3 regions of the Parageobacillus sp. NEAU-HV-2 genome follow, and region 2 is predicted to be linked to each of the others. Evidence: riboswitches for the same ligand, from Rfam matches in the RefSeq annotation. Region 2 holds a riboswitch; each other region holds the start of a gene.
What was found. A riboswitch is a leader RNA that binds a small molecule or an ion and turns the genes downstream of it on or off. The one in region 2 is predicted to bind thiamine pyrophosphate.
Positions count from the first base shown of each region.

Region 1: it holds a riboswitch for thiamine pyrophosphate, as region 2 does, so the genes downstream of both, thiC (phosphomethylpyrimidine synthase ThiC) here and tenA (thiaminase II) in region 2, are expected to answer to the same signal.
Region 3: it holds a riboswitch for thiamine pyrophosphate, as region 2 does, so the genes downstream of both, thiM (hydroxyethylthiazole kinase) here and tenA (thiaminase II) in region 2, are expected to answer to the same signal.

Region 1 covers NZ_JBXUJJ010000010.1:108,567-119,006, reverse strand. The annotation lists gene AC1WMD_RS15300 (methyl-accepting chemotaxis protein) at 29-1,282, shown strand; TPP riboswitch at 1,341-1,455, shown strand; gene thiC (phosphomethylpyrimidine synthase ThiC) at 1,606-3,327, shown strand; gene AC1WMD_RS15290 (NAD-dependent succinate-semialdehyde dehydrogenase) at 3,663-5,120, shown strand; gene AC1WMD_RS15285 (LL-diaminopimelate aminotransferase) at 5,432-6,601, shown strand; gene AC1WMD_RS15280 (thiamine pyrophosphate-binding protein) at 6,607-8,265, shown strand; gene AC1WMD_RS15275 (aldehyde dehydrogenase family protein) at 8,341-9,822, shown strand; gene AC1WMD_RS15270 (saccharopine dehydrogenase family protein) at 9,851-10,440, shown strand, end outside.
Region 2 covers NZ_JBXUJJ010000001.1:79,960-90,399, reverse strand. The annotation lists gene AC1WMD_RS00570 (energy-coupling factor transporter transmembrane component T family protein) at 1-250, opposite strand, end outside; gene AC1WMD_RS00565 (ABC transporter ATP-binding protein) at 263-991, opposite strand; partial or broken gene AC1WMD_RS00560 (ABC transporter ATP-binding protein) at 1,292-1,639, opposite strand; gene AC1WMD_RS00555 (ECF transporter S component) at 1,734-2,324, opposite strand; gene tenA (thiaminase II) at 2,308-3,006, opposite strand; TPP riboswitch at 3,117-3,224, opposite strand; gene AC1WMD_RS00545 (YbjQ family protein) at 3,292-3,606, opposite strand; gene AC1WMD_RS00540 (class I SAM-dependent rRNA methyltransferase) at 3,765-4,949, shown strand; gene AC1WMD_RS00535 (MFS transporter) at 4,977-6,191, opposite strand; gene AC1WMD_RS00530 (YfiT family bacillithiol transferase) at 6,449-6,979, opposite strand; gene AC1WMD_RS00525 (glycoside hydrolase family 13 protein) at 7,396-9,072, opposite strand; gene AC1WMD_RS00520 (ketopantoate reductase family protein) at 9,210-10,136, opposite strand; gene AC1WMD_RS00515 (YbdD/YjiX family protein) at 10,270-10,440, opposite strand, start outside.
Region 3 covers NZ_JBXUJJ010000003.1:251,555-261,994, forward strand. The annotation lists gene AC1WMD_RS07565 (H-type small acid-soluble spore protein) at 1-172, opposite strand, end outside; gene AC1WMD_RS07570 (hypothetical protein) at 172-363, opposite strand; gene AC1WMD_RS07575 (acyltransferase family protein) at 464-1,459, shown strand; gene thiE (thiamine phosphate synthase) at 1,478-2,152, opposite strand; gene thiD (bifunctional hydroxymethylpyrimidine kinase/phosphomethylpyrimidine kinase) at 2,162-2,965, opposite strand; gene thiM (hydroxyethylthiazole kinase) at 2,981-3,793, opposite strand; TPP riboswitch at 3,855-3,968, opposite strand; gene AC1WMD_RS07595 (glycosyltransferase family 2 protein) at 4,021-5,055, opposite strand; gene AC1WMD_RS07600 (DUF6044 family protein) at 5,069-6,736, opposite strand; gene AC1WMD_RS07605 (phosphotriesterase family protein) at 6,879-7,859, opposite strand; gene AC1WMD_RS07610 (long-chain fatty acid--CoA ligase) at 7,856-9,538, opposite strand; gene AC1WMD_RS07615 (class I SAM-dependent methyltransferase) at 9,809-10,440, shown strand, end outside.

The DNA of each region.
Region 1 (10,440 bases), on a different contig from region 2:
TATACAGAAAAAAAGGGGAGGGAGAAGGTTGTCGTTACATAGTTATATTTTACGCACGATGTTCGTTGTCATTCCCGGTACCGCTTTAATCAACCTTGGTATATGTTTAGGAAATGACATCCGTGGCGCAGCGTTTTGGTGGACATTTGTGATTACGGTATTATTTGGAGCCATTCTTGGCATCGTTTCCGCTATGTTGAATTATCGGCGATTTATCGCACCCATTGCTATTATTAATCATCATTTAGATAAAATGACAAATGGAGATTTGTCCACACGTGTTCCTATGAATGAAGTAAGACAATTAAAGCCGATCGCACTCTCGCTCAATAACATGGCCCAAGCGTGGCAGGAAGTCATCGCCAACATTCAGCGCCATTCCGATGAGATGGCGCAATTTTCCGGACAGTTAACAGCCATCGCGGAACAAACGACGAAAGCAGCGGAACAAATTGCGTCAACAATGGAGACGATTTCCTTAAGTTCGGAACAGCAAGTAAAGACGGTGCAAGAAACATCGTTAGCGATGAACGATATCTCCGATACGCTTATGCAAGTGGCGACGAATACGAAGCACGTCTCAACGAACGTAAATGAAACATCGACAAAAGCGCAATCCGGAAAACAGTCGATTTCGCAAATGGAAGAGCAAATGCAGTTTATTTATGAACATGTTCAATCACTTGGACAAGTTATCAAAGGTCTTGGAGAGCGTTCGAACGAAATTGGCCAAATCACCCAAGTGATTACAGGCATCGCTTCGCAAACGAATTTGCTTGCCTTAAATGCGGCGATTGAGGCAGCAAGAGCTGGGGAGCAAGGAAAAGGGTTCGCCGTTGTGGCGGATGAAGTTCGCAAATTGGCGGAACAGTCTGCTCAGTCCGCACAGCAAATTTCGCAGCTGATCGGCTATATCCAAGAAGAAACGGAAAAAGCGATTGAATCGATGGAAACAGTAGTTAGCGAAGTATCGCAAGGGCTCGATGTTGCGCAAACGGCTGGACAATCGTTTGAACAAATCCGCCAATCTATCAGCGAAGTCAATGCCCAAATCGAACAAGTATCCACATCGATCGGGCAAATGACGGAAAACGCGCAACGGGTAGCTGCATCCATTGAGCACATGACAGAGATTGTGGAACAATCTTCTTCTGGAGCAGCAAACATTTCGGCGGCGACACAAGAACAAATGGCATCGATGGAGGAAATTGCTTCGTCCGCCTCGTCGTTAAACAAAATGGCAGAAGATATGCAAACGATGTTGAAGCGGTTTACGGTATAAAACTGTTTACATTGCTTTATAAACATGTTAAGATTAAGAAAATTAAATAACTTTGTCGCTTATCTACTAGGGGAGTCCAATAGCTTGGACTGAGAAAAGAACGCGCTTAAGTTCTTTGACCCTTTGAACCTGATCTGGGTTATGCCAGCGTAGGGAAGTAGATAGCGGGAGTGTATGTGTTTGTTGCGTACGTTTCGCTATTTGCGTTCCATCGGGTTCTTTTAGAGAACCCGATTTTTATTTCCGCATATATTCTCCTATCTTGCCCCGCGTTTTGGTGTAACTTCAGGTCCTCACTACTATTTTGAAGGAGGAGAAGTTACATGCAAAACATCCCATCTTTCATGCAATTTCCTGCCAGTAAAAAGGTGTACGTCGAAGGTTCACGGCCGGATATTCGCGTTCCGATGAGAGAAATTACGTTAAGTCCGACAAAGACGGAAACAGGAATCATCGAAAATGAACCTGTTCGTGTTTATGACACAAGCGGTCCTTACACCGATCCTGATTTTCAGCCGGACATTCAAAAAGGATTGCCGACGCTAAGAAAACGATGGATTTTAGAAAGAGAGGATGTTGAAGAATACGAAGGTCGTCCCGTGAAACCGGAAGATAACGGATTTCGTAATGGGAAACAATCCGAGATTGTTCTGCCTTTCGAGAGAAAACCGCTGCGCGCAAAAAAAGGAAAAACTGTGACGCAAATGCATTACGCAAAACGAGGGATTATTACGCCGGAGATGGAATTTGTTGCGATTCGTGAAAATATAGATCCGGAAATCGTGCGCCAGGAAGTTGCCGCAGGCAGAGCGATTATTCCTTCGAATATTAACCATCCGGAAAGTGAACCGATGATTATTGGGAGTCGTTTTCATGTAAAAATTAACGCGAATATTGGCAATTCCGCAGTAACATCCTCCATTGAAGAAGAAGTAGAAAAAATGCTTTGGGCGGTGCGCTGGGGAGCAGACACGATTATGGACTTATCGACGGGAAAACATATTCATGCGACACGAGAATATATTATTCGCAATTCCCCTGTACCTGTCGGGACGGTTCCGATTTATCAAGCGCTCGAAAAAGTGAACGGCGTCGTCGAAGACTTAACGTGGGAAGTTTACCGTGATACGCTCATCGAACAAGCGGAACAAGGGGTAGACTATTTTACGATTCATGCGGGCGTGCTGCTTCGTTACATACCAATGACAGTCAATCGAACGACTGGCATTGTTTCACGCGGCGGCTCGATTATGGCACAATGGTGTTTAGCACACCACGAAGAAAACTTTTTATATACGCATTTTGAAGAAATATGCGAGATTTTAAAAACGTACGATATTGCCGTATCGCTTGGCGACGGATTGCGGCCGGGGTCGATTGCCGATGCCAATGACGAAGCGCAGTTTGCCGAATTAGAAACGCTCGGAGAATTGACGGAAATCGCGTGGAAGCATGATGTACAAGTGATGATCGAAGGGCCGGGGCATGTGCCGATGCATAAAATTAAGGAAAACGTCGACAAGCAAGTGGAAATTTGCAAAGGCGCGCCGTTTTATACGCTAGGTCCGCTCACGACCGATATCGCGCCGGGATATGACCATATTACATCGGCGATTGGCGCGGCGATCATCGGCGCGTACGGAACGGCCATGCTTTGTTATGTGACGCCGAAAGAGCATTTAGGATTGCCGAACAAAGACGACGTGCGCGAAGGAGTCATCGCTTATAAAATCGCCGCCCACGCCGCTGATTTGGCAAAAGGACATCCAGGCGCGCAGCAGCGGGATGATGCGCTATCGAAAGCACGCTTTGAGTTTCGCTGGAACGATCAATTCAATCTCTCGCTCGACCCGGACCGCGCCCGGGAATATCATGATGAAACATTGCCGGCGGAAGGAGCGAAAGTCGCGCATTTTTGTTCGATGTGCGGACCAAAGTTTTGCTCGATGAAAATCTCGCATGATTTGCAACGAGCGGTTAAAGAAGAAGGGATGAAACAAAAAGCGAAGGAGTTTGTCGAACATGGTTCCTCCCTCTACCAATAATGTTCAGGCGCTGCAGAAGGAGATTGTTGAGCTGAAAGAGAAAATTTCTAAATTAGAACGGCAAATTGCTCACATCCAAAGAAACTGCCGCCATGCATTTTTAGAAACGCCATTTATGCGAAAATGTATCAAGTGTCAATATGTTGAGATTTTATATTATTGAAAAATATGAGAGAATGCCTCTCTCATTCCTGTTCCTTTCATAAAAGCGGGAATGAGGGAGTTTTTTTGTTTCATGCTTCTGTCATTTTTCCTTCCCGTTTTTTATATAGTGGCATTGAGATGCTTAGGATTTATCGGCAACTGGTTTGAATTATTTTGGGGGAGGAATAAATATGAACACTTTTTCGCGTTACACGCAAACGATTTTTATTGATGGAACGTGGCAGGACGCCAAAAGCGGAAAAACGCTTCCAGTCCAAAATCCTGCGACATTGGAAACGATTACAGAAGTTTTGCATGGGGATGAAAGAGATGCAGAACAAGCGGTACGGGCCGCCCGCCAGGCGTTTTCGGACTGGTCAGGGAAAACGGCAAGAGAGAGATCTCAATTTTTATACGCGGCCTATGAAAAAATGAAGGAACAAAAAGAAGAACTTGCCGTTATTTTAACAACAGAGCAAGGAAAACCGCTCAAAGAAGCAAGAGCGGAGATTGATTCCGCCGCCAGCTATTTTCTCTGGTATGCCGAAGAAGCAAACCGTCTCTATGGGGAAATTATCCCGTCTTCGAACAAGCATAAACGGCTGATGGTCATCCCGCAGCCAATTGGCGTTGTCGCTGCGATTACTCCGTGGAACTTTCCAGCTTCGATGATTACGCGAAAACTAGCGCCGGCCCTTGCCGCTGGGTGCACGGTCGTGTTAAAGCCAGCGCCAGAGACGCCGTTGACGGCATATCGAATCGTAAAGATACTAGAAGAAGTAGGGATCCCACCAGGTGTGGTCAACCTTGTCACCGGCGATGCTGTTTCGATCGGACAGTGCTGGATGAATCATCCCGATGTGCGGCTGATTACGTTTACCGGTTCGACGGAAGTCGGGCGGCTGCTAATGAAAGGAAGCGCGGATCAAGTGAAAAAACTGTCGCTGGAACTTGGTGGCCACGCGCCGGTGATCGTATTTGAGGACGCTGATTTGGATTTAGCGGCGGAACTGACACTGGCGAGCAAGTTCCGCAACTGTGGGCAAACATGTATTTGCGCCAACCGCGTCTATGTGCAGCAGAGCGTTTGGGATGCTTTCCTCGACAAACTAACCGCCAAAGTGAAACGGCTCTCCATCGGAATTGGCACTGAGGAGACAACCGATATCGGGCCATTGATTAACGAAGAAGCGGTAAGAAAAGTGCAAGACCATTTAAACGATGCTGTGCAAAAAGGGGCTTTCGTTCTTTACGGCGGAAAACGATGGAAAGGGTCTTATCCGGGATATTTCTTTGAACCAACGATATTGGCGAATGTAACGAAAGAGATGAAAGTGATGAACGAGGAAACATTTGGCCCGCTTCTGCCGTTGCAGCCGTTTGCCGAGGAGGCGGAAGTAATTCGTCAAGCGAACGATACACCGTATGGTTTGGCGGCCTATATTTTCACTGACTCGCTTCACCGCGCGTATCGGGTCATGGAGAAGTTAGAATACGGCATCGTCGGCATTAATGATGTGTTTCCGGCCGTAGCCGAAGCGCCGTTTGGTGGCGTGAAGCAATCGGGCCTCGGAAAAGAAGGCGGCAAAGAAGGGATTTTCGAATTTGTCGAATTAAAGTATGTATCGATGGGGATCCGATCCTTGTAACTGACATTTCCAAAAGCAGCGATAAAAAATATTCATGACTGATTTCTTGGATGCATAAGTATGATAGTGAAAAAACTGCGTAGTCTATTGCGGCGCCTTTGCCGGCGATCTGCATGCGTAGACAGCGGCCAGTTTCATCATCGAATGATGATACTGGCCGCTTATTTTTATTTGGATGAAACGGTTTTTGTTAGGTTGGTTGAAGGTTCCGCTCACCATCATTTTTGTTAACTTAGGATGCCGTGAATGAAATAAATGAGCAAAAGCATAGATTTAGAGGGAAGGTATTTATTTCATGCGAAGGGATAGGGATGAATGTGTTTTCCGATATCGTCCAAACGATGCCTCCTTATTTATTTTCGCAGTTTCAAAGGAAAAAAGAAGAGTTGATCAAGAAGGGAGTCGATGTCATTGACCTAGGAATCGGCGCACCTGATTTACCGCCGCCGTCTTTTGTGGTGGAAAAATTAAAAGAAGAGTTAAACGAGCCAACCAATTATACGTATTCGCCGTATGCGGGGTGCAAAGAATACCGGGAAGCGGTAGCGCGTTTTTACGAGCGGGAATATGGAGTGCAGTTGGATCCCGATACCGAGGTATTAGCGCTAATCGGATCAAAGGAAGGAATTGTACATTTACTGCAGGCTATGCTCAATCCGGGAGATACGGTGTTGATTCCCGATCCCGGCTATCCGGTCTACCGCACTGCCGTGCATTTCGCACGGGGGAAAAGCGTTTATTTACCGCTCGATGCGGAAAATGGCTATGTTCCTCTTTTTTCCAAGCTTTCTTCGACCATTTATGAAGATGCGAAAATCATGTTTTTAAATTATCCGAGTAATCCAACGACGGCCACTGTCGGCATGGATACATTCGCCGAGGCGGTTTCGCTGGCAAAAAAGCACCGCATCTTCATCGCCCATGACTCTGCTTATTCGTTTGTTACTTTCCAAGGATTTAAAGCGCTAAGCATTTTACAAGTAAACGGGGCAAAGGAAGTAGCGGTCGAATTCGGTTCTTTATCGAAAAGCTACAACATGGCAGGCTGCCGCATCGGTTATATCGTCGGAAACAAAGAGATGATTAAAGCGCTTTCAATTATTAAAAGCAACACGGATACTTGCCAGTTTCTTCCGATTCAAAAAGCAGCGGCGGCAGCGCTGACGAGTGACCATCATTCCGTACAAGAAAATAACCGAATTTATGAGCAGCGAATGAATATGATGGTCGATGCGCTGCAGGCGTTGGGTATGCAAGTGCAGCGTCCGAAAGCTACCTTTTTCCTATGGATTCCTGTTTTCAAAGGGTATTCCTCCGAACAATTTGCCGCGAAGCTGCTTGAAGATGCAGGTGTGATTGTGACGCCGGGAACGGCATTTGGCCCTTCAGGGGAAGGATATGTTCGAGTATCTTTATCAGCGCCAATAGAGAGATTACAGCAAGCGATTGAACGATGGAAACAAATTGATTGGGAGGCGTAGAAATGGTGAAACAGACGATCCGCAACATCACCGCGGCAAAAGCGATCGTTCATTGCCTCAAACGAGAGGGCATTTCCCATGTGTTTTGCGTGCCGGGAGAAAGCTATTTGCCGCTAATGGACGCTATTTTTGATGAACCTTCTATTCAGCTCATTTCTGCTCGCCATGAGGGAGGCGCCTCGTTTATGGCGGAAGGTTATGCAAAAGCGTCGGGAAAACCCGGAGTTGTGCTGGCGACGCGGGGAGTCGGCGGGGCCAACTTAGCGATTGGTGTCCATACGGCGAGGCAAGATTCTACTCCGATGATTGTATTTTTAGGGCAAGTGCACAGCCATTTCCGCGGCCGGGAAGGGTTTCAAGAGGTCGATTTAGACCGGTTTTTCCAACCGATTGCAAAATGGACGGTGGAAATTCGCGAGGCGGAACGAATACCGGAGCTGGTGCAGCGGGCATTTCGCGTTGCGAAAACGGGCAGGCCAGGACCTGTCGTCATTTCTCTTCCAGAAGATATATTTCTTCAAGATATTGCTGAAGCCATCGTTTCGGATGTAGATATACCAAGACCTGTTCCAAGCGCAGAGGATGTGCGGAGCGTGCAGGAAATATTGCAAAGAGCGAAACGGCCAGTTGTCATTGCCGGCGGAGGGGTAAAGCTAGCGAAGGCAGAACAGCTATTGCGGTTATTTGCTGAAAAATATTCCATTCCTGTGGTGGCTGCTTTTCGCCGACATGACGTGTTCCCCAATGACCATCCACTTTATGTCGGCCATCTTGGATTAGGGACGCCGAAATCGATTGTCGAAACGGTAAAACAGGCCGATGTCGTGATCGCCATTGGGACACGATTATCGGAAGTGACGACACAAGATTATCGTTTGCTGTCGCCGGATCAGATACTTATTCATATCGATATCGACAGTGATGTATTAGGAAAAGTATATCCACCGGACATTTCCATCCTAGCAGATTGCAAAGAAACGCTCTTAAAATTGCTAGAAATCGCCGTACAGCCGTCTTGGCGTGATTGGGCGGCAGCGAGACGGAAACAGTATGAGCAAGTATCGACGCTTCCGCCGGAAAAACGGAACTTAAATGAAGCGATCATCGCCGGCTTGCAACAACATTTGCCAAACGATGCGATCATCACGAATGATGCTGGCAATTTCGCCGGCTGGCTCCATACCTTTTTCCAGTTTACCGAGGAGCATACGTATATTGGTCCTACTTCTGGGGCGATGGGGTATGGCATGCCGGCGGCGATTGGCGCCAAGCTTGCTTTCCCGGAGCGCGTCGTCGTTTCTCTATCAGGAGACGGTGGTTTTATGATGACGATGCAGGAGCTGGAGACCGCTGCTAGATATCATATTCCGATTATTAGTATCGTCTTTAACAATTGCATGTATGGAACCATCCGCATGCATCAAGAACTTCACTTTCCGAAACGGGTCATCGGGACGGATTTGGGACATGTATCGTTTGCCGAATTAGCGAAATGTTTAAACGCCAACGGCATTCGCGTGGAAACAGAAGATCAATTTAATAGAGCACTCATTCAATCCTTTAACGAAACAAAACCAACGGTGATCGAAGTCATGACAGATCCGAACCAAATTTCCGTGACAGCGACGATCGACGAGTTGCGAAAGCGGTCGAATTCTCGGTAAACATTTGCATAATAGCCATGATAGTAGATGCATAAATTTTTTATAGAAAATAAACGACAAGGAGGAAACTGTATTGTGAAAGCATTGAATTTTATTAATGGGGAATGGAAAGAATCAGTTAGCAAACAATTTGCTCCGGTGATTAATCCGGCAAATGGCGAAACGCTTGGAGAAGTGACGGTTTCGATCGAAGCGGATGTCGATGCAGCGGTAAAAGCAGCGAAGACCGCGCAAAAAGAGTGGGCGCTCGTACCGGCGCCAAAACGGGCGGAAGTGCTATATAAAGTCGGCTATTTATTAAAAGAAAGAAAAGAACAGCTCGCTAGACTGCTAACGATGGAAATGGGGAAAGTGCTTGAGGAAGCGCGCGGGGAAGTGCAAGAAGGAATTGACATGGCGTTTTATATGGCTGGTGAAGGAAGACGGTTATTCGGTGATACAACTCCTTCGGAATTAAAAGATAAATTTGCGATGAGTATTCGCGTGCCAGTTGGGGTTGTCGGCATCATCACTCCATGGAATTTTCCGATTGCGATCGCGACATGGAAATCGTTCCCGGCCATTGTTGCCGGCAATGCGGTCGTATGGAAGCCGGCGTTAGAAACACCATTTATGGCGCAGGAGCTGGCGAAAATATTCGAAGAAGCAGGATTGCCAAAAGGGGTGTTCAACGTCGTTCACGGCGATGGTCCAACGACAGGAAATGCGTTGGTAGAGCATCCGGACGTGCAAGTGATTTCCTTTACCGGGTCGAACGAAGTCGGGCGGATGATTGCCGAAAAGTGCGGCCGCCGCCTGAAAAAAGTGTCGCTAGAAATGGGCGGAAAAAATGCCGTTATTGTCATGGATGACGCCGATTTATCGTTAGCGGTAGAAGGTATTTTGTGGAGTGCGTTTGGTACGTCAGGGCAAAGATGTACGGCATGCAGTCGCGTCATTGTTCATGAAAAGGTGAAGGAAGAATTAGAAAATAGATTGCTAGAAGCAATGAAGACATTAACGATTGGAAACGGATTGGATGAAAACGTCAAAGTCGGCCCGGTCATTAATGAAGAAGCGCTGCAAAAAATTGACCGTTATGTGCGAATTGGCAAGGAAGAAGGGGCAAAGCTATTAACCGGGGGCTATATTCTGCGGGATGGAGAGTATCAAAAAGGCTACTATTATGCTCCGACTCTCTTTACCGATGTTCAACCAACGATGCGCATTGCGCGCGAAGAAATTTTCGGCCCGGTTGTTTCCATTATTTCGGTAAGCAGTTTAGAAGAAGCAATCGCTGTCAACAACAGCGTCGATTATGGATTATCGAGTTCTATTTTTACAAGAGACGTGAACAAAGTGTTTAAAGCGATGCGCGATTTAGATACAGGTATTGTCTATGTCAATGCCGGTACGACGGGGGCGGAAATTCATCTACCGTTTGGCGGTACGAAAGGAACAGGAAACGGCCATCGCGACTCTGGCGTTGCGGCGCTTGATGTGTTTACCGAATGGAGAAGCGTTTATATTGATTTCAGCGGCAAATTGCAACGGGCACAAATCGATATCGAGGAGTAACATAAAAGAGAACAGGGAGGAAGGCACGATGAAAGCGTTGGTGCTTGGAGCCGGGCTGATGGGAAAAGAGGCGGCGCGCGATTTAGCGCAAAGTGAGGCAGTTTCCGCCGTCACGTTAGCTGATGTGGATATACAAAAGGCAGAGGCTGTTTGCCGGCAGCTGCATTTTAGCAAACTCGAAGCAAAGCAAGTCGATGCAGCGAATGAAAAAGAGTTGGCCGCGCTGATGCGCGAACATGATGTTGTCGTTAACGCGTTATTTTATCGTTTTAATGAAATTGTAGCGAAAACGGCGATCGAAGCTGGCGTGCATTCCGTTGATTTAGGTGGGCATATCGATCATATTACCGACAGAGTATTACAATTAAATGAAAACGCCAAACAAGCCGGTGTTACGATCATTCCAGATTTAGGAGTCGCACCGGGAATGATCAATATTTTATCAGGGTACGGTGCGAGCAAATTAGACGAGTTAAAATCGATCAAACTATATGTTGGCGGAATTCCTGTACGCCCGGAGCCGCCGCTTGAATACAATCATGTATTTTCGCTAGAAGGGCTGCTTGATCATTATACCGATCCATCTCTCATTATTCGGGATGGGAAAAAACAAGAAAT
Region 2 (10,440 bases):
CAAACATCATCATCGACGAAGCGGTCGAAACAAAGATAAGAAGAAACGGCAAAAACAATAGCAGCAAAAACTTCCACGGGTAGCCGGTAGAGAACATAAACAGCAAAAGCAGCGCGAGCGAAAAATTGATTAATACATTTGGATTATGAATGAACAATACAGCCAAAAACAGAAACAGAAGCACGATTAGTTTTAAACTTGGGTTTGTTTGGTGCAGCCATGTTTCCCGATAATGAATGTTCCATTTCATCGTCTGTTCCTCCTACACAAGCAGCGCGGCTGCTTTTGACCGCTGTCCGGAAATCGATTCATCCTTGACGAGCCGCCCGTCTTCGATCACCCATCTCCTAGTGGCAAAATGCTTCACAATATTTTCATCATGGGTGACCATAATGATGGTTGTCCCTTGTCTGCGATACGACTCTAACAGCTCGAGAAGCGCAAATGTATTTTTCGCATCCTGGCCAAACGTCGGTTCATCGAGAAGAAAAATTTGCTGTCCGCTTACAATTGAAGCGGCGACGCTTAAACGGCGTTTTTGCCCCATGGAAAGCTGGTATGGATGCTGGTCTTGCTGCCCATAAAGATGAAACTGCCGCAGCAGCTGTTCCACCGTTTCTGCAATCTCCGCCTCTTTCCGTTTTTCCAATCGAAGCGAATAAGCAAGCTCTTCGCGTACGGAATTGGTGACAAACTGGAATTCCGGATTCTGAAAGACAAAGGCAAGCAAACGGTGCAGCTGTTTAAGCTGCTTGCTGTCTTTGCCATACAGCTCATATGTTCCATCGGTGCGGATCAGCTTCATGAGCGCATGCAAGAGCGTGCTTTTTCCAGCGCCATTTTTGCCCGTGACAGCAATCCATTCCCCCGCATGTACGGTCGCTTCTTCAACAAGGATTTTCACCTCATTGGAGCGATAGCCTTGAAATTGGCGGAGATATATCCTTTTCTCCCCGCCGCTTTCCGTTTTCCGGCGCTGCCGCTTTGCCATATATTCCACCCATACGCCCGGATACCAAATTCCTTGAGAAGCGATGATGTCTTTATAGTTGGCAAACACCGTTTGTGCCTTGCCATCGGCGATAATTTCCCCGTCATCGTTAAATAAAACGATGCGGTCCACAAAATCGAGCACATGATCGATTTTATGTTCAACAATAATGACCGTTTTCTCTTTAGCGATCCGTTTCACCGTCTGCCAAATCTCTTTTGTTCCTTCCTCATCGATCATCGCCGTCGGCTCATCCAAAAACAGCACATCCGGCTCCAATGCCAATACGGACGCCAGCGCCAGCCGCTGTTTCATCCCGCCTGACAGCGTGTGAATATCGGTATGCGGCTCAATAAACAGCCCGACTTTTTCTAACAGCGTTTGGATCCGATGGTGCATCTCGCTTCTCGGCACGCCGATGTTTTCAAGGGCAAAAGCAATTTCCTCGTCCGCAAACGGCATGCAAAACTGCGTATCCGGATCTTGAAACACATATCCCCAGTTCGTCGGGAGCTGCAAGCGCTCCGCCTTCATCGGCACGTCGATCGAATGCGGAATCAATCCAGACAGCACTTGCAACAACGTCGATTTGCCGCACCCGGACGGACCGAGCAGCAATACTTTTTCTCCCTCGTAAATGGTAAGTGATAAATCTTTAAACAACAGCGTATCTTTGCCTGGAAATTTTAAGCGGAGCCGCTCTACAGCAACGATCGGTTTCATTGCTTCACCGCCACCTTTTTCAGCGATCGAGCGCATCATAATCATCTTTCGAAGCCGGACGCAACATTTGCGTTACCCCCGTTTTCTCTAACGCTTTTACTAGCGAAACGGCGAAAAATCCGGAAATCACCACCGCGCCGACAAAGCGGGCAATCAAGAATAACGCCAAGTTCCAAGGTGCCAGCGCTTCAATGTATCCTTTGTAAAAATCCATCACCAGCGAGCCGATGGTCGCCCCGATCGCGCCGAGCGACACAGCCAATGCGTCAAATCTCTTATAACGAAATGCCGCAAACACCGCTTCCGCCAACAACCCTTGAATCACTCCGTAAATAAGCACTTCAAGCCCCCATTCAGAGCCCATGATCAATTCACCGGAAGAAGCGGCAATTTCCGCCAACAGGGCAACTCCTGGCTTGCGAATGAGCAAATAAGCTACTGACGCGGCGATAAACCACATGCCATAAATCAATTGGTCAAGATGAAAGCCAAACACTTTCACAAAGTCGTACAACGGTCCCCACACTTTATAAATGATGCCGAATACCACCGCAATCACAATCGTTGTTAAAATATCAGCGAGTTTCAATCCTTTAGTTGTTGTGGACATACGCTTGCATCTCCTTTCTTGCTGATGGCCATGTTTCTAAACGATAAGCCATTTCCCAAAATTCGTACTCATACTCACTGCTGATCAGAAAATGCTGCTCCATCCGCTTGCGGTCCGCTTCCGTGACCGCTTCGGCGATCGCATCCAAACGGGCGATTTGCTCTTCTACTAAACTGCGGAACCAATCAGAACTATACGTACCAATCCATTTTTGATAAATCGGCTCGTCTGGCTTGCAATCTTTTAATCTTTCGCCAATCTCATAATAAAGCCAGTAGCACGGTAAAATCGCGGCAATGACGTCGCCTAAATGCCCTTCATACGCCGCCCGGTACATATGGGACGTGTAGGCGTATGCCGTTGGCGCCGGGATAAAAGCCGCTTTTTCTTCGTCAGTAATGCCAAGCAGTTCGGCAAACGTCTCATGCAAGGACAATTCCGCTTCGCATGTGCTCTGGGCATGATGCGCCAGCCTTGCGGTTGTCGCTAGATCTGGAGACTTCGCCGCCCCGATCGCTTGCACTCTCGCAAAATGGCGCAAATAATAGGCATCCTGCATCACATAATAGCGGAAACGGGTGAGATCAAGCGTCCCTTCTCCTAATTCTTTGACAAACGGGTGATGAAAGCTTGCCTGCCAGATCGGGTCAGCCTTTTTCCTCACTTCTTTTGCAAATGACATCCTCTTCTCCCCCTTTTTTCGTAAAAAATAAACGCCACTTCCTTTACAAAGGCGTAAAGAAAGTGGCGTTGCATACGAGTCGTCAAAACTACAGCAAAATATCGATCCGCGACTGCGCTGCTCCACTTCCCTACGCTGGTATTACCCAGATCAGGTTCTAAGGGTCTCAAAGGCACACTTTGATCTCAGCCTTTCTAAAGGCCCCCCTAGTGGATTGCGTCCGTTATGAAATTTTTTTGTTTGAGTTTATCATATCACTTGGAAAATGGTTGTCAACCCTTTTTCCTATTCCACCATCACTGCCGTGCCGTATGCCAAAATTTCCGACGTATTCGCCATAATCGCCGCCGTTGTGATCCGCACGCCGATCACCGCGTTCGCCCCTTGGCGCCTCGCCTCTTCCACCATGCGTTCAATCGCGATCTTTCTCGCTTCATCCATCATTTCCGTATACGCTTTAATCTCCCCACCGACGATCGTTTTCAGCCCGGCCATAATATCTTTGCCGATATGTTTGGACTGCACCGTATTGCCTTGGACAAACCCGATATACTCTTTCACTTGTTTTCCCGGTATGTAATCCGTTGTCGCAATGATCATGGCATCCCTCTTTTCCTTCTATGCTATGTTTATCATTATTCGATATCTCAAAAAAATAACCCTGTCAAATGTCGACAAACGTTGTCTTCATTGCGTCTTTGCCCGCAATTCGGTATTATTAAAAACGCAAATGACTACATCATATTGGAGTGGAGAATGTGGCGAAAGTATTTTTAAAACGAAACCGAAAAAAACGGCTCGAACAAGGTCATCCATGGATTTTTCAAAGCGAAGTTGATCATATTGAAGGCGATTTTGCACCGGGAGATTTCGTCGATGTATACAATCATCAGAACTACTTTTTAGCCAAAGGCTATATTAATCCAAAATCGCAAATGATTGTCCGCGTGTTGACGCAAAATCCCGAGGATGAGTTAAATGAGCAATTTTTTGTCGAGCGCATCCGCCAAGCATGGGCGTATCGCGAACGGATGATTCCCGGCGTCCGCTCATGCCGCGCCATTTATGGGGAAGCCGACTTTTTGCCAGGGCTGATCGTGGATAAGTACGAAGACGTGCTTGTCGCGCAAATTCTTTCCCTCGGCATGGAAAAACGAAAAGACTGGATTTTGCGCGGCTTATTGGAAGTGTTTCAGCCACGGGCGATTTATTTGCGCAATGACGTGTACGTCCGCGAACTCGAAGGACTAGAGCAGGAAAAAGGCTTTTGGTACGGCGAAGCGGAAACGGAAGTGCTCATTGAAGAAAACGGCGTCAAATATATTGTCGATATTGAAAATGGACAAAAGACAGGATTTTTCTTCGACCAGCGGCAAAATCGGGCGGCAATTAAACCGCTCATTGACAGCAACACGACAGTGCTTGACTGCTTTACCCATACCGGTTCGTTTATGCTGAACGCCTGCTTATACGGGGCAAAACATGTCACCGCGGTCGATATTTCCGAACACGCGATTGAAACAGCGAAGCGCAACGCAGCCTTAAACGGCTTTACGAACGTCGAATTTGTCGTCGCCAACGCCTTTGACTATTTGCGCGAAGCGGTTCGCGACGGAAAACAATGGGATGTTGTCATCATCGATCCACCGGCGTTCGCAAAATCCGCGCATGCCGTTCCGAAAGCGCTGCGCGGCTATAAAGATATTAACTTAAACGGCTTGAAGCTGGTCAAAGACGGCGGCTTTTTCGTTACCGCCAGCTGCTCGTACCATGTTCACGCCGATCTTTTCCAAGCGATGATCGCCGAAGCGGCGTTTGACGCGAAGAAAATTTTGCGGCAAGTATACTGGAACGGCGCCGGCTACGACCATCCGAAGCTGCTGGCCGCTGATGAAGGAGATTATTTAAAGTTTGCGATTTATGAAGTGCATTCGCGCCGGTAAGAAAAGAGGGTGGCCTAAAAGTGATCATCACTTTTGGGCCACCCTTTTTTCACGCTGTTTATACAGCGTCTTTTCTCTCTTCAGCACAAATAAATAAAACAAAATGGAAAAAGACACCGACAGCGCTGCGGTGAGATAAATGCTTGCATATCCGAACCAATGGCTGATTTGCCCGAAGACCATCGCGCCGACCCCGACTCCTAAATCGAAAAAGGCGAAAAAGGTCGCGTTTGCCATTCCTTTACGATCTCTCTCCGCTCGTTCGACAGACCATGCCTGCAGCGCCGGCTGTACCGTTCCGAATCCTAGTCCGTAAAGAATCGCTGCCGTAAATAAAATCATGTTGTTCGGCAGCCATGCCAACAATAACATTGCCAGCAAAATAAGCGCGGCACCCGGAATAAATACGGCCTGATGTCCTTTTTTGTCATACAATTGGCCGGCAAACGTTCTTGTTACCATTAAGGCAAGCGCATAGATCAGGAAATACCATTGAATCCCTGAAATTCCTTTTTCCGCGGTATATAGCGGCAGAAACGAAGCAATTCCGCCAAATGTCACGGTTAGAAAAAAAAGCAGAATCGAAGGCTCTAACGCACTTTTTTCGTAAATGTCCCATTTGTGGTGTGCCAGCTTTTGCGGCTGTTCGATTTTTTTATATGTAATATTCGCAGCGAACAGTAAGGAAGCCAATCCTAACGCGGCGCAAATCAAGAAAAGGGGTGCAAAAGACAGCATTCCGGCAAGCAATAGTCCAAGCGATGGTCCAAACGCAAGCGCTATATTCCCTGACAGTCCGTAATATCCCATTCCTTCGCCTCTGCGGCTAGCTGGGATGATGTCCGTGGCAATCGTGCCTGATGCAGTAGTGGAAAAGCCCCAGCCGATCCCTTGAATAACCCTCATCATAAACAACAGCAAAATGCTTGTAATAAAGCTGTACGATCCCACCGAAAGGACAAAGATCGCCAGCCCTATCAAAAATACAAAACGCCGTCCCTTTGCTTCTAATGCATGGCCGGCAAACGGCCGCACAATTAATGCCGAAAAGGTGAAAATCCCGACCACTAAGCCGATCAGCTGGTCATTGCCGCCAAGATGCTCGACAAACAGCGGGATAGTCGGCAATGTCATTTGAAAGCCAAGAAACACAAAAAAGTTGGCTAAGCAAATGAGCACAAAATCTCTCGTCCAAATTTTTTCCTTAGTCGCATCTATTGTTTGACTTTGTGGTTCACCCACCACAAACTCCCTCCAATCATTCATTTTAAACCAAACACTCAATACAGTTTAGTGTAACATAAATAGATTAATTTTTTATGAGAAAAGCTTATTGGAAATCCATAAGATATGCTCACCTTATTTTTTTACTACTATTTCACAAAGCCACTTTCCTCCAAATATATACCACATGTGCGAGGCGGCACAGCGGTTTTCAGTATAAGTTTTTCTCCCTTCTCATTATATTAAGATAAAAAAGCTGCCTGCCCGGGCAGCTTTTAGTTCCATCCTTTACGTTGTCGCAACGAGACAATTTGCGCCGTATGATGTTTGCCATGCCATGCGTGCATGGCGATTAATACATATAAAGGGACGTTCTCTTTTGTACCTTCATGATAAAAATTCCGTTGAAAATCCTCGTCGCTCAGCGATTCTAGTAGATACGCCCACCGCTCGTGAAGGCCTTCGAGCAATTGCAGCGATGGCTCGACATATAGTGAACGGGCTTCTAGCGTCTTTGCCCAATCATTCTCCTCAAACGGTTTAATCGAAGGAACATCCTCCGCCAGTGTCCATTTTGTGCGCAAAAACGCATTCATGCTCGCATCGGCGATATGATGCACAACTTGAGCAACTGTCCACCCACCATCGCGATACGGCGTGTTCAGCTGTTCTTCATTCAATCCGCTGACCGCCTCCCGCAATGCGCTAGGCACTTGGCGAATATCGGCAATCCACCGCCCGACATCCTCTTTTCGAAATGCTTCCGGGGCTTTAAACTTTCCTATTGGATAGCGAATGTCATCCATGATTTCCCTCCTCCTTTCTTATCCATATTCCGCACCAATATAAAAAATCCTTCCTAAAAATGTAGATAACAACATTAAAAAGCATTCCTGTCTCTTCTAATACAGGCAAACAGCTTTTTTGTTTGGTTAGCAAATTTCCCCATAGATAACTAAGCCGAAACAAAAATGATTGCCGCTTCATAAACATGCGACATTAGATCGCATGCATTGAACTCGAATTATCGCAGTCATAGATTTAAAAGGACATTGCAAAAACTCAGAGACTAAAAAATTTGACAAGCCTAGTACGTTGAAGCGATTAGGTCAAATTGCTACTTGATCTGAAGCTGGAATAGCTGTCCTGAATTCGGATTTGCCGCCTCCACCTTCATAATTCTCTGGCTGTCCCCTGTCGCTAGATTAAAAGACATAGAGCGCTAGCTTGATTCATGTCGAAGCAAATACACGCGCGCTTCATACGGCTTTAGCTTAAAGCGGGTTGCGTTTTTATGCGGTCGGACGTCGTAGTTTTGCAACACCAAATTATCGGAACTTAAGCGGATGCCGTCATAACGGTACAATGCTGGCTGGTCGCTCAGGTTCACAATAATGACTGCTTTTTCACTGCCGAGCGTTCTTGTATACGCATAAATCGCCGGATGTTTTTCTAAAAGCAAGTCATATGTTCCGTAAACGAACACTTCATTCGTCTTGCGAAGCTGTATCATTTTTTTGTAAAACGAAAGCACGGAGTTCGGGTCGCGCAATTGTGCTTCAACATTAATAGTCTTATAGTTTTCGTTCACTTTCATCCATGGCGTTCCCGTCGTAAAACCAGCATTTGGCGCGTCGGACCATTGCATTGGCGTGCGCGAATTGTCGCGCCCCGTTTTCCAAATCACTTTCATAATTTCTTCATGGGAGCGGCCCTTTTCCCGTTCAATTTGATACATTCTTTTAATGGCGACATCATTGTAGTCTTCAATATTCGGAAATTGAACGTTCGTCATCCCAATTTCCTGGCCTTGATAAATAAAAGGAGTTCCCTGCATTAAAAAATAGAGTGCGCCGAGCGCCTTGGCGCTTTCGACCAAGTACTCCTTGTCATTTCCCCATGTCGAAACGGAGCGGGGCTGATCATGGTTTTCCAAAAACAACGCGTTCCAGCCGCGGTTTTCGAGCCCCTTTTGCCATTTCGTCAGCATGCGCTTTAATTGGCGCACATCGACGCCACCATCCGTTCCTGTTTGCCATAGCCCTAAATGTTCAAATTGGAAAATCATATTGAAAATGCCGTTTTCTTCGCCGACCCATTGTTCGGCATCGTCGACAGTCACGCCGTTCGCTTCTCCGACCGTCATAATGTCATAGCGCGCAAACGTTTGCATTTTCAGCTCTTTTAAATATTCCATAATCCCCTCTTGGTTCATATGACCAGCAAAAGACGGAACATAATCCAACCCTTTTGGATTCGGCAAATCCGGTAATCCCGGCTTTTTCTTAATGTGGGAAATCGCGTCAACGCGGAAGCCGTCAATGCCTTTAGCGAGCCACCAATTCACCATTTGATAAAGCGCTTTGCGCACTTCTTCATTTTCCCAGTTCAAATCTGGCTGCTTTACATCAAAGATATGCAAATAATATTGGCCGGTTTTCACATCGTACTCCCAGGCGGAGCCGCCAAAAATACTTGCCCAGTTGTTCGGCTCTCGGCCGTTTTTTCCATCACGCCAAATATACCAATCCCGCTTCGGGTTGTCCCTTGATGAACGCGATTCGATAAACCATGGATGTTCATCGCTTGTATGGTTAATGACTAAATCCAAAATCAGCTTCATGCCGCGTCGGTGAACTTCCTTCAGCAACACATCGAAATCTTCCATCGTTCCGAACTCTTCCATAATCGCATGGTAATCGCTGATATCATATCCGTTATCGGCGTTTGGCGACTTGTAAATCGGACATATCCATATAATATCAATTCCAAGGTCTTTTAAATAATCAAGCTTCTCGATAATTCCACGGAGATCGCCGATTCCGTCCCCATTCGCATCCATGAAGCTCCTTGGATAGATTTGATATACCACTCCTTCTTTCCACCAAGCTTTCTCCAAGGCTGTATCCTCCTATTTTTGTGCATACGTTTTCACTATGAAATGTACACTACATGATGGCAATATACAATCTTTTTTGCAAAAAAGAAGGCAGCCTTCTTTTCGACACATATCGAAGGCTGCGCTTTTTCCCTTCCTTACTCTGTTTTGGAGTGATTCGTCTCGTAAATTTTTAAATTATGGTACACCACTTTTAACAGCGGCGTTTCGATTTCGTATTGTTTTGCCAATGAAAGCAAGTAGCCTTGCAAATGGTCGGCTTCAATCAGCTGCCCTTTTTCCATATCGCGCTGCATCGATGATTTCATCGCCGCTTCGATTTTATTTAACTGGGCCAATTGCCGATCGATCATTTCTTCTGTCAATGGCGCGCCATGCGCTTGCATAATAGCTGCAATCTCTCTCAGCAAACCACCAACAACTTCTTGTCCGTATTCTCCCGACCGAATTGGGCCAATTGGCGCACGAAACAGCGTCGTCACTCCGGACATCGTTGCGATAAATAAATATTTATTCCACATATCTATTACAATGTGCTCGCTTAAACGGAAACGGGCGTTGCAGCCGGAAAATAATTGTTCCAACGCAAGAACGCGCTCCGTCCGCTCCCCGGACCATTCGCCAAAGCGGACATCATGGGAAGCGCTCGTTTGTATGATTTCCCCATGTTCATTTAATGTTGTTTCAATAAAGCAAAGCCCGCCGAGCACATTGTCTTTGCCAAACTCCTCCCAAAGCATGTCCATATGCGCCATGCCGTTTAACAGAGGCAAAATCAACGTTGCTTCGCCAACATACCGTTTCGCGTCGCGAACCGCTTCCGGCAGATGGTACGCTTTGTTGGAAAAAATGACGACATCAAACGGCTCAGCCTGCTCACCCGTTACAAGCAGCTTCGGAGACAGCACCGCATCGCCGTGAACGCTATGAATCACTAGTCCCTTCTCCTGCAGCTGTTTTTTTCTCCGCTCCCGGACAAGAAATGTCACGTCCACTCCTTTTTCGAGCAATCTTCCGCCAAAATAACCGCCGACCGCGCCGGCGCCGACGACAAGAATGCGCATCTATGTATTCCCTCCTTGAAAACATAAAAATAGGAAACAGTCGCGCTGTTCATTTCCGCACGACCGCCAAACATAAAGCGTTATAAAAGGAAAAAGGGGAACGTGTTCTTCCCCTCTTTCCTTTCTTATCTGCTTAGCAGCAACGCGAAACTTTTCCACCCTTCCCGTTGTAGCGCGCTTCCTGCACTTCGCAGAAAAACTCTTTTCTTGATTTGATCGGCTCTCCCGGATGGTGTGTTTTCATGTGCTCGACATATTTTTCATAATTGGGAACGCCGACAAGCAAATCAAGAAATTGCTTTCG
Region 3 (10,440 bases), on a different contig from region 2:
CCTGCAAGAGGCGAACCGGTACTTCCATTTCTTCCTCCGGTTTGTTCTTGAGATAAATACGCGCCATTTCCCGTTTTTCATCCACGTGTTGAATCATTACTTGCTGTCCTTCGAATGTGACTGGCACGATTTTTCCTGACTCCGCGATTTGTTTTGCACGCACCACTTCCATTACGAATGTCCCCTCCCTTCTTCCTCCGTTTTGGCGCTATCCTCTGCTAATGCACGCAAACTTTTCCAAAATAATTCGTCGTTGCATACAGGATGGACAATTTGCTCTAGCTCCCCTTCGTCCCCTTTTGCGTTGATGATTTGTAAAAGCTGGGTCATGTCGGTAGTTTCCCGTTCTTCCTTATCGATCATGCATCTGTCACACCTTTCCAAGAAATAATAACCTATTGACCCCCCAAAAAAGAAGGAGTATGATTCGAATTGGTGTATAGTAAGAAAGGAGGAAGGCACTATGAGTGAGCGGGATTATTATTTCGATAACGCGAAATGCGTATTGATGCTCCTCGTCGTGTTCGGCCACTTTCTCCGCCCATATATCGACAATGTGCTATGGGTGCATAGCTTATACGTTTGGATTTTCTTTTTCCATATGCCTGCATTCATCTTTATTTCCGGCTATTTTGCGAAAAAGTTCCATCAACAAGGATATTTTAAAAAAATTACAAAAAAGCTGCTTGTTCCCTATCTTATTTTTCAACTGCTTTACTCTATTTATTATTTCTTCTTATATGAAGAAGATTCGCTCGAATTTGATTTATTAACCCCTCACTGGGGTTTATGGTTTTTAATCAGCTTGTTCAGCTGGAACTTGATGTTATGGGTATTTGCCAAAATACCAAAATCGATATCGCTGTCACTCGCCCTTCTTTTGGGGGTCGGAGCCGGGTTGCTCGATGCGGAAAAATGGCTGAGCCTATCGCGTACGTTTACGTTTTTCCCGTTCTTTTTACTAGGATTTTTTCTTGAAAAAAGCGAAATTGAGCGCTTATTTACACGGCGGAGCCGCTTATTTTCCATTGCTGCGCTCATTACCATGTTCGTTCTAATTCATTACGGTTTTCCGGATTTGCCGCAGGAATGGCTGTATGGCTCTAAATCGTATGATACGCTTGGCGTTCCAGAAAAGGTTGGCGTTGTTGGACGTCTCATGATTTATGGGGCAAGCACGCTGATGATGATCAGTTTTCTCGCTCTGATCCCAAACCAGCGCTATTCGTTTTCCGTGTTCGGGACAAGAACGTTTTATGTTTATGTTTTGCACGGGTTTATTTTAAAATATTTGCACGAGACAAAGTTTCCGGATTTTATCATGAGCGTTCACGGCTACCCGCTGCTGTTAGGATTGTCGGTTCTCATTGTTCTCCTTCTTGGAAGCAAGCCGATCGTACAAATTACGCGCCCGCTTTTAGAGTTGCGTTTGCCGAAAAGAAAACAAGCAGTTTCTTAGGCAAGCAAAAAGGTGCCCTTACTTTTGGGCACCTTTTTTGCTTGATTGCACCGCCTGAACCAGCTGTCTCGCGGCCACCGCCGGTGACGGGGCAGAAGCGATGGCGCTGATCACGGAAACACCATCCGCCCCTGCCGCAATGACCTCACCGGCATTGTCCGCCGTAATACCCCCAATTGCGACCAGCGGAATATCGATTCCTTCGTCGCGGAGCAAACGAATGATCTCCGGACCTTGCGCTTTTTTCGCATCTTCTTTCGATTTCGTCGGATAGATGGGACCGACGCCGATATAATCGGCGCCAGCCGCAACCGCCGCTTGTGCTTCTTGCAAACTATGTGCGGACACTCCGAGAATTTTATCGCCAATTTTTTCGCGGACGATACGCGCGTCTTCATCTTCCTGCCCGATATGCACTCCATCGGCGTCAAGAGCAAGGGCCAATTCGACATCGTCATTGACGATAAACGGAATGCCATGCTCTTGGCAAATGTGCTGCAATTGCTTGGCGAGCTCATATTTTTGTTCGCCAACTAGCGCGCCGCTCCCTTTCTCGCGGAACTGAAAGAGCGTAACGCCGCCCGCAACCGCCTCTGCCAATACTTCTGCCGGCGCTTTTGTGCAGTTTACGCTTCCCATGATAAAATATACTTTTAGTTGTTCCCTCATTGTGTCGCTTGCTATTCGCGCCATTCTGCTCACCTACCGCGCCGTTTTTTCCCGGTACGCCCAATGGTTCGTCGGGCCGTGACCATGACCGATTCCTAATTCATGCTCAATTGCCGCTTGAATAAACAATTTCGCCGTCTGCACTGCTTCCTGTACCGTTTTTCCTTTTGCGAGCTCTGCTGTTATCGCTGCTGCAAACGTACATCCTGTTCCGTGCGTATGTTTTGTTTCGATGCGTTTGCTTGTGAAATAGAAAAATTCCCTGCCGTCATATAATACATCGACCGTTTCTTCCCCATCATCGTCATGGCCGCCTTTAATCACAACATACTTCACTCCTAGTTCATGCAGACGTTTCGCTGCTTCCTTGCGGTCATCCATCGTTCGAATCGTAAGACCGGTTAATGCTTCTGCTTCCGGAATGTTCGGGGTAACCACCATCGCTAGCGGAAGCAAATGCGTTTTTAATGCGCTTACCGCCGCTTCTTGCAACAATGGTGCGCCGCCTTTAGCGATCATGACCGGGTCGACGACGAGACGGTCCCACCCGAATTGCTTCACTTTTGCAGCAACCGCTTCAATAATTTCTGCACTAAACAACATCCCCGTTTTTACTGCATCCGCTCCTAAATCAGTTCCGACGGATTCAATTTGTTGTGCGACCGCTTCCGGTGGCAGCGGGTACACCCCTTGCACCCCAAGCGTATTTTGCGCCGTTACTGCGGTGAGCGCAGACATGCCAAATACACCTAATTCTTGAAATGTTTTTAAATCGGCCTGAATTCCGGCGCCACCACCGCTGTCAGAACCAGCAATCGTCAAAGCTTTATATACCATCATGTTCTCCCCTCTTTATCCTTTTTGTTCGATGCGGCCGTATCGGCCAATCTCTTCCGCTCCGATGCGGGAAAGCGCGTTTAAAAAGGCGATTTGGAAGCTGCCAGGTCCTTGTTCCCCCGCTTCACCCGCCGCGATTTCGGCGGCGACGCCATAGCTGACAAGCGCGGCTGCCGCTGCTTTCAGCACATCTTGTTCCACCGCGGCAAAAGCGCCGATCACAGAGGTCAATAAACAGCCCGTTCCCGTTACTTTCGTGAGCAGCGGATGTCCGTTATGGATAACATATGTTGTCTTGCCGTCTGTGACAACATCGTCTTTTCCCGTGACCGCAACAACCGTTTTTAGCTGTGCCGCCGCTTTTTCCGCCAAGGCAACGACATCGCCACTTCCTTCTCCGGCGTCGACTCCTTTAATCTCCCACGTTTCCCCAATGACATTGGCAATTTCTGCCGCATTGCCGCGAATAACGGACAGTTTGACCGCAGCGGCAATGCGGCGCGCCGTCTCCGTGCGGTATGGCGTCGCCCCGGCGCCGACCGGATCGAAAATAACCGGAACACCGGCTTCGTTTGCCGCTTTTCCGGCAATCAGCATCGCTTCTACTTCTGTTGGATTTAATGTTCCGATATTTAAGACAAGCGCCCCGGCGATTTTCGCCATATCGGCCACTTCCTCTTTCGCGTACGCCATCACCGGCGAGGCGCCAAGCGCCAGCAAGCCGTTGGCGGTAAAATTCGTGACGACAACATTGGTGATGTTATGTACAAGTGGATTAGCTTGTCTCACCTTTTGTAATACACTTGCCGCTTCTTGATTATTCACCATTCCCATCCTCTCCTTTTTTGAGAAAATAAAAAACACTTTGCGCGCAAGCAAAGTGTATAAAGCGGCCCCATCCTCACTTTCCCTGCGCTGGCATTACCCAAACAGGTTCAAACGGTCAACGGCGGAATATAGCCGTACTCTCAGCCTGCTTCCGCAAGCTCCCGCATTGCTATATGGTTGTTCACCAAACAGTCTACTCTTTCTTTTTCGATATTGCAAGCAAAATATTAGGATGGGCGATGATGCGGAATTTCCTGCACTCCTGCCCCCTCAGGAAGCGAAGAAGGCTGGTGCCAACGATGCGGCATTGGCAGATTAAATAAGTCTAAATCGACGATATAGCGGGGCCGCCGTTTCGTTTCTTTATAAATCTTCCCAATATATTCGCCAATCAAACCAAAGGCGATCAGCTGCAGGCCGCCAAGCAGCCAAATCGAGGTGATCAGCGACGTCCAGCCTGTTTGCGTATGGCCGGTAAATTTTAAAACAAGAAAATAGATGCCAAATATTACGCTGACGAAAAAAGATACAAAACCGAGAAGCGAAATCATGCGGATCGGCGTGATGCTGAACGATGTAATCCCATCAAGAGCAAAAGCAATCATTTTCTTCAGCGGATACTTTGTCGTTCCGGCCAGCCGCTCTTTTCGATCATAGTACACCGTTGTCGAACGGAAACCAAGCAGCGGGACGATGCCGCGCAAAAACAGGTTCACTTCTTCAAACCGCTCGAGCGCTTCGACCGCGCGCCGGCTCATTAAACGGTAATCGGCGTGATTATAGACGAGCTCGACCCCCATCGCTTTCATTAATTTATAAAAGCCTTGCGCCGTATGGCGTTTAAAGAACGTATCGGTATCGCGCCGCTTGCGCACCCCATATACAATTTCATAGCCTTCTTGGAATTTTTGGATAAAATCGCGAATGACCGCAATATCATCCTGCAAATCGGCATCAATGGAAACGATGCAGTCCGAACGCGTTTTCGCGGCAAACATTCCCGCCAGCAGCGCGTTTTGATGTCCCGCATTGTGCGCCAGTTTCAGCCCCTTTACTTCCGGATAGCGCAAACTTGCCTTGTAAATGATGTCCCATGTCGCATCGCGGCTCCCATCATCGACAAAAAGGAGCGTGCTGTCAGCGGAAATCAGCTTTTCCGCAACAAGCGCCTCCCGCAGCGCGCGAAGCTGGCGGATCGTTTCTGGCAATACTTCCTCTTCGTTATAACAAGGTACGACAATCGTAAGCATCGGCTCAATCATTTGATCTCCCTCCTTATGGCATCACCTTGTACAAATAAATCTTCCATGCCGACTCTTTCGAGTGAAACACTTTTTCGAGCGCCAACTCATTTTGTCTGGCGTTTTCAATCGGCAATGCTGAGAAAATGTAGCGGCCACCCATTTGATAAAACACATCGGTATTGAGCTCTAAATGTTTAATCGTTCGCTTGGAATTCTTTTTAAACATATAATGTTTGCCCAGTTCATCGACAAAAATATAGCAGCGTCCGCCCCATTCATCGAAGTACTCTCGTAGCTTTTTGTTTTTTGCGAGTTCGTTGGCGATGATTTGGCGGAACTGATGTTTATAGGAGAGCGGATAAAAATTGTTATACGTATCGAGCGTGTAAAACCCGTTATATTGCGCAATCGCCGGATGAATGCCAATGCTGGCGACGCGGTATGTATGAACAGGCCGTCCAATATACTCTTTAATCTCTCGAAACTGCTTTTCTGCATAAAACTCGCGAAACGACGGTTTATGACGATGGACGATTTCCTCGTTAAACGCCGCTAGCACCACCAGCTGGGCGGCGATGGCGGCGAAACATAGCTTTTTCCACGCTTGTCCTTGCTGCCATAAAATTTTGAGCGAAATGGCAAACAACACGTAAATAACCATCGGCCGCAAAAAATGATAGCGGGCGAAATTAAATTTATCTAACAAGTCGAAGCGTTCCGTCAGCGGTGCCCAACCTTTATAAAACCAAAACGCATACCATGTGGACAGCGCGAAATTGAGCACATGCAAAAAGTTAAACAGTTTTTCTTGCTGCCATATTTTCTTCTTCCAGACGATATATAATGCGACTAGCGTGATTGGCAAAATGACAAGCCCGTGCACCGTCATCACATGCGTATGGCCGAGAATATAGTTTTTGAAAATTAAGCGGATCACCCGCCAAAGCGGTAAACGAGCGTGGAAATATTCATCGCGGCTCGTCGGTTCATCGGAAAATAACAGCGAATGAACTAGACGATAATCAATCGCCAAATAAAGAATCGTCATAAAGACAATCGCCAAGAAAAACCGCCAGTTCCATCCCTTTCCGCGGATAACGTCGGCAAACCACCATATGCCCATCGCGCTTAAGAAAAAGAAAAAGCCAAGCACAAAGCTCGAATAAAACGGCAATAGTGTAAGCACGACATAGTTCACCCAGGAGCGCTCGCCGTTACGGATATTAAGAAACGCCCATAGCGCGAGCGGCATGCCAAGCGTGCTCAACATTCCCGATGGCCAAAACGGTGTCAAGGCAAACGTAAGCGCCGCCCCGATGCGAATCCACATCCATTTTTCATCGCGAAGTACATGCTTTTTCAACAACAAATACATGCCGATAAACGCAAAGACACGGGTAATCACCTGGCTTAAACCATAGGCGTAAATCGAGGGAAACAGCGCATGAAGCCAAACAATCCCGCTAAACTCCGTACCGAACGCGTTGCGCGGCAGACCGTTAATGATTTGCGGGATGACCGCATGGACCGAGCCAAACAGCTCCCCGCTCCTAGTGACAACTTTGTACCAAGCAATGTTCGAATCTAAATTATCGTGGACTCGCATATGCGCATCCTCGCCAAGTAGAAAATACGGCGATACAAACAAAGCGATCACAAGGAATGAGAAGAGCAGAAGTCGCTTTTCTTTTGTCGGCACCTCTCCCACTCCTTTTTTCAAATGTCTTCCTTTATTTTCTAACGAAAGAGGAAAAATATTCATCTTTTTTGTGGCAATAAAAAAAGACCATCCCAAAAAGCAACGGATCGTCGCTTCTTGGAAACGGTCTTTTCATCGGCGCTTACGCAAACAATGCGGCAGGATTTTTCACAAACATTTGCTCTAGCTGTTCCTCTGTCACTCCTTCTTTCGTTAAAGCTGGAATAATATTTTGAAATACATGTTCAACATGCCAATTGCTCATCAGCGCAGCAAACGGCTCTGGCAGCTGCGGCGGACGGCCGAGCCAAATATTGACGGTATCATGGGCGAGCATGATTTTATCGGCAAAGCCTTCGCGAAGCAGCACGAGCAACGTGCGGATCCGCTCTTCATCCGTCGGCGCGCCGACCATGCCTTGAATGCCGAAGCGATCAAAAGCGATATACACTCCGTACTGCAGCGTCTTTTTGTGGTATTCCGGATCGGTGTTGCCGCACATATGGCCGATGACGATTTTTTGCGGATCGGCTCCGTGCTCGAGCAAGTAAGCCGCTTGTTCCGGCCCCATCGTTCCTTCCTGCGTATGGGTGATAATCACGATTCCTGTTTCTTTCTGCACGCGGGCTGCGGCGCGGAAAAACATTTTTTCGTATTCGGTGATCCGGTTTTTGCTTGACGCCAGTTTAATGACGCCTGGTTTAATGCCGGTATCGGCAATGCCGTTCGTAATTTCTGCCATAAACATGTCATATATTTCTTCTTCTGCCGTGCCGAGCAACTGGCGAAACTTAAAATACGGCGTTGCTCCTTCGCCTTCGTAATAATACCCGGTCGCGCAGATGATGTTCAGCCCGGTTGCCTCGGAAATGCGACGGAGCAATTCCGGATTGCGGCCGCAGTCATTCGGCGTCGGATCGACAACGGTTTGAATGCCATGGGCCATCATTTTTTGTGCGATGGCAATTCCCGCCTCAAGCACTTCCTCAAAACGGAGCGGTCCGAGCGTCACATCGCCTTGAAACCCGGGATACCCAAAGACAAAATGCTCATGGATCAGCGTTTTGCCAAGCTCGCTCGCCGGTACCGGACCGCAGACGGTTTCCACCATTTCTTTTGTCATGCTTTCGCCCCTTTTTCTAATTTTTGATACTCTTCTTCCTGCAATTTCCGCCATAGCAATTTTCCGCTTGATGTCATCGGCAAAGACGAGCGAAACTCGACAAGGCGCGGATATTTATAGGCGGCCATCTGTGTTTTCGCCCATTCAATAATTTCTTCTTCTGTGATTTTGCCGACGTATTCGTCCTGAAGCACGATAAACGCCTTTACCGTCTCGCCGCGGCGCGGGTCAGGAACGCCGACAACGCACGCTTGCTGGACGGCCGGATGTTTATACAGAAGCGATTCGACTTCCGTCGGCCATACTTTATACCCGGACGCATTGATCATTCGTTTAACGCGGTCGACGATGAAGAAATATCCTTCCTCATCCATGCGGCCGATATCACCGGTGCGGAAAAACCGCTTTCCATCAAGTTCAATAAACGCTTCTTCTGTTTCTTTTTCGCGGCGGTAATAGCCTTTAAACACTTGCGGACCGTGTACGACGATTTCGCCGACTTCCCCGACGCCAAGCTCTTTTCCCGTCGCCGGGTCAATGATGCGGGCGTCCACGTCAAACGATGGAATGCCCAAGCATTGCAATTTCGGGCGATCCGGCGGGTTAAAATGCGTCTGCGAAATCGTTTCGGAAAGCCCGTATCCTTCCATATATTTCACTCCTGTCAGCTTAAACAATTTTTCTCCAACCGCTTCCGGAAGCGGTGCGCCCCCGCCAGCGATGCTAACAAGAGAAGAAATATCATATTTTGATAATGATGGATTGGCCAAAAAGTCAATGAGCATCGTGCTTATATTTACCCAATGCGTACAGCGATGCATTTCAATCAAATACGCGGCGCTGTCGCGATTCCAGCGCGTCATCATTACCATAGCCGATCCGGCAAAAATCGGAAGATGCATGCTGTGGACCATTCCCGTCACATGAAAGAGCGGCAAGGTGACGAGGCAAACAGAATCGCTTGTTACGTTCGCCCAATGATAGGCGCCGACAATGTTGGCGTTGACCGTCCGATGCGAATGAACGCATCCTTTTGGCACTCCCGTTGTTCCCGATGTATACGGGAGCACGGCAATATCATCGACATGCCCTTGATATAGGTTCGGCGCAAGATTTGCTTCTAAACAATCAGTCCAGTAGTAAACATGTTCATGATCATACGTTTGCCGCGGCAATGCGACTTCATCCGGAAGCGCAATCGGCGAAGATTCGGAAATATAATCCGAATAAGCGGCGACGATGATATGTTCGAGCGGGGTTGTAGATAATAGCGGCTCCGCTTTGGCGAACAGCTCCTGCCCGACAATGCCGAGTTTTGTTTCGCAATCTTTGACATAAAACGAAAGCTCTTCCGTTGTGTTCATCGGGTTAATCGGAACGACAATCGCTTCGGCTCGTAAAATCGCGTAGTAGGAAATGATAAACTGCGGGGAATTTTGCATGTATAAAAGCACTCGGTCTCCTGGCTGAACGGAAAGCTTTTGCTGCAGATAGCCGGCAAGCGCGTTGACTTGCTCCCATAATTGTTTATAAGAGTAAGAGGAACCGTAATAATGGATGGCAGTTTTTTGAGGGTAGCGCTTCGCTGTCGTTTCTAAATGATCGACGATCGTTGTTTCCGGCACGGTCAGCGTTTTGCTCAACCGTTTCGGCCAATACGGAAAGTGGCGTTTGTTCATGATCCCCTCTCTCCTCCACCTATAAAAATTTTAAAAGAAAGCGGTTACAATTTTATGTGTTAGTAAAAAATATGTGTCCGTCTTTTAATCTACTGCTTCTGTCGTTTGCATCATTTGTTAACTAACCGGTTAGTATGTCGTGTGTATGCATTTTCTTTCATGATACCGTATCTTTTTGGTAATATCAATAATATTTTGAATATTCCTTCTGTGATGACAAAAAACTTGATAAAATGAAGGAGATGAAATTTCTTTATAGGAGGATACAAAATGACATTACGGTACGGTATTGATGCTCCGTTTTGGGTAGGGACTTTGATTACTTTCGGTTTCGTTTTTTCGCTTATTAGCATCACGGGATTGCCGCAGAGCATAGGCGGTCTTATCTTTGGTTTATTCCTATTATGTATGGGACTATGGATGTTTTTCTACTCGACCGTCATCAAAATCAAGCATCGCTATGTCATTTTGCGGCTTGCGGAAGTTCAAGCGGGGAAAGAAGTACTCGATGTCGGTACAGGCCGGGGGCTTCTCGCCATTGCGGCGGCCAAACTAGGATGCAATGTCACCGCGATTGACCATTGGTCACAGTGGGATATAAGTGGCAACGGAAGGGAATCGTTTTTCAAAAATGTCGAAATCGAAAAAGCTCCTCTGATTGAATTGATTGACGGAGATGCCCGCGAATTGCCATTTGCCGATGAACGTTTTGACGCGGTGGTTTCCAACTTTGTTATTCATAACATTAAAGACGCGAAGGGCAGAGAACAAGCAGTAAGGGAGATGTGGCGCGTTTTGCGCTCGAACGGAAGGCTGGTGATTTCCGATATGCAGCGAGTATCAGAATACATCGAGATACTCACTCCTTTAGCCAACCGCATCGAAACAAGAAAAGTGTTTTA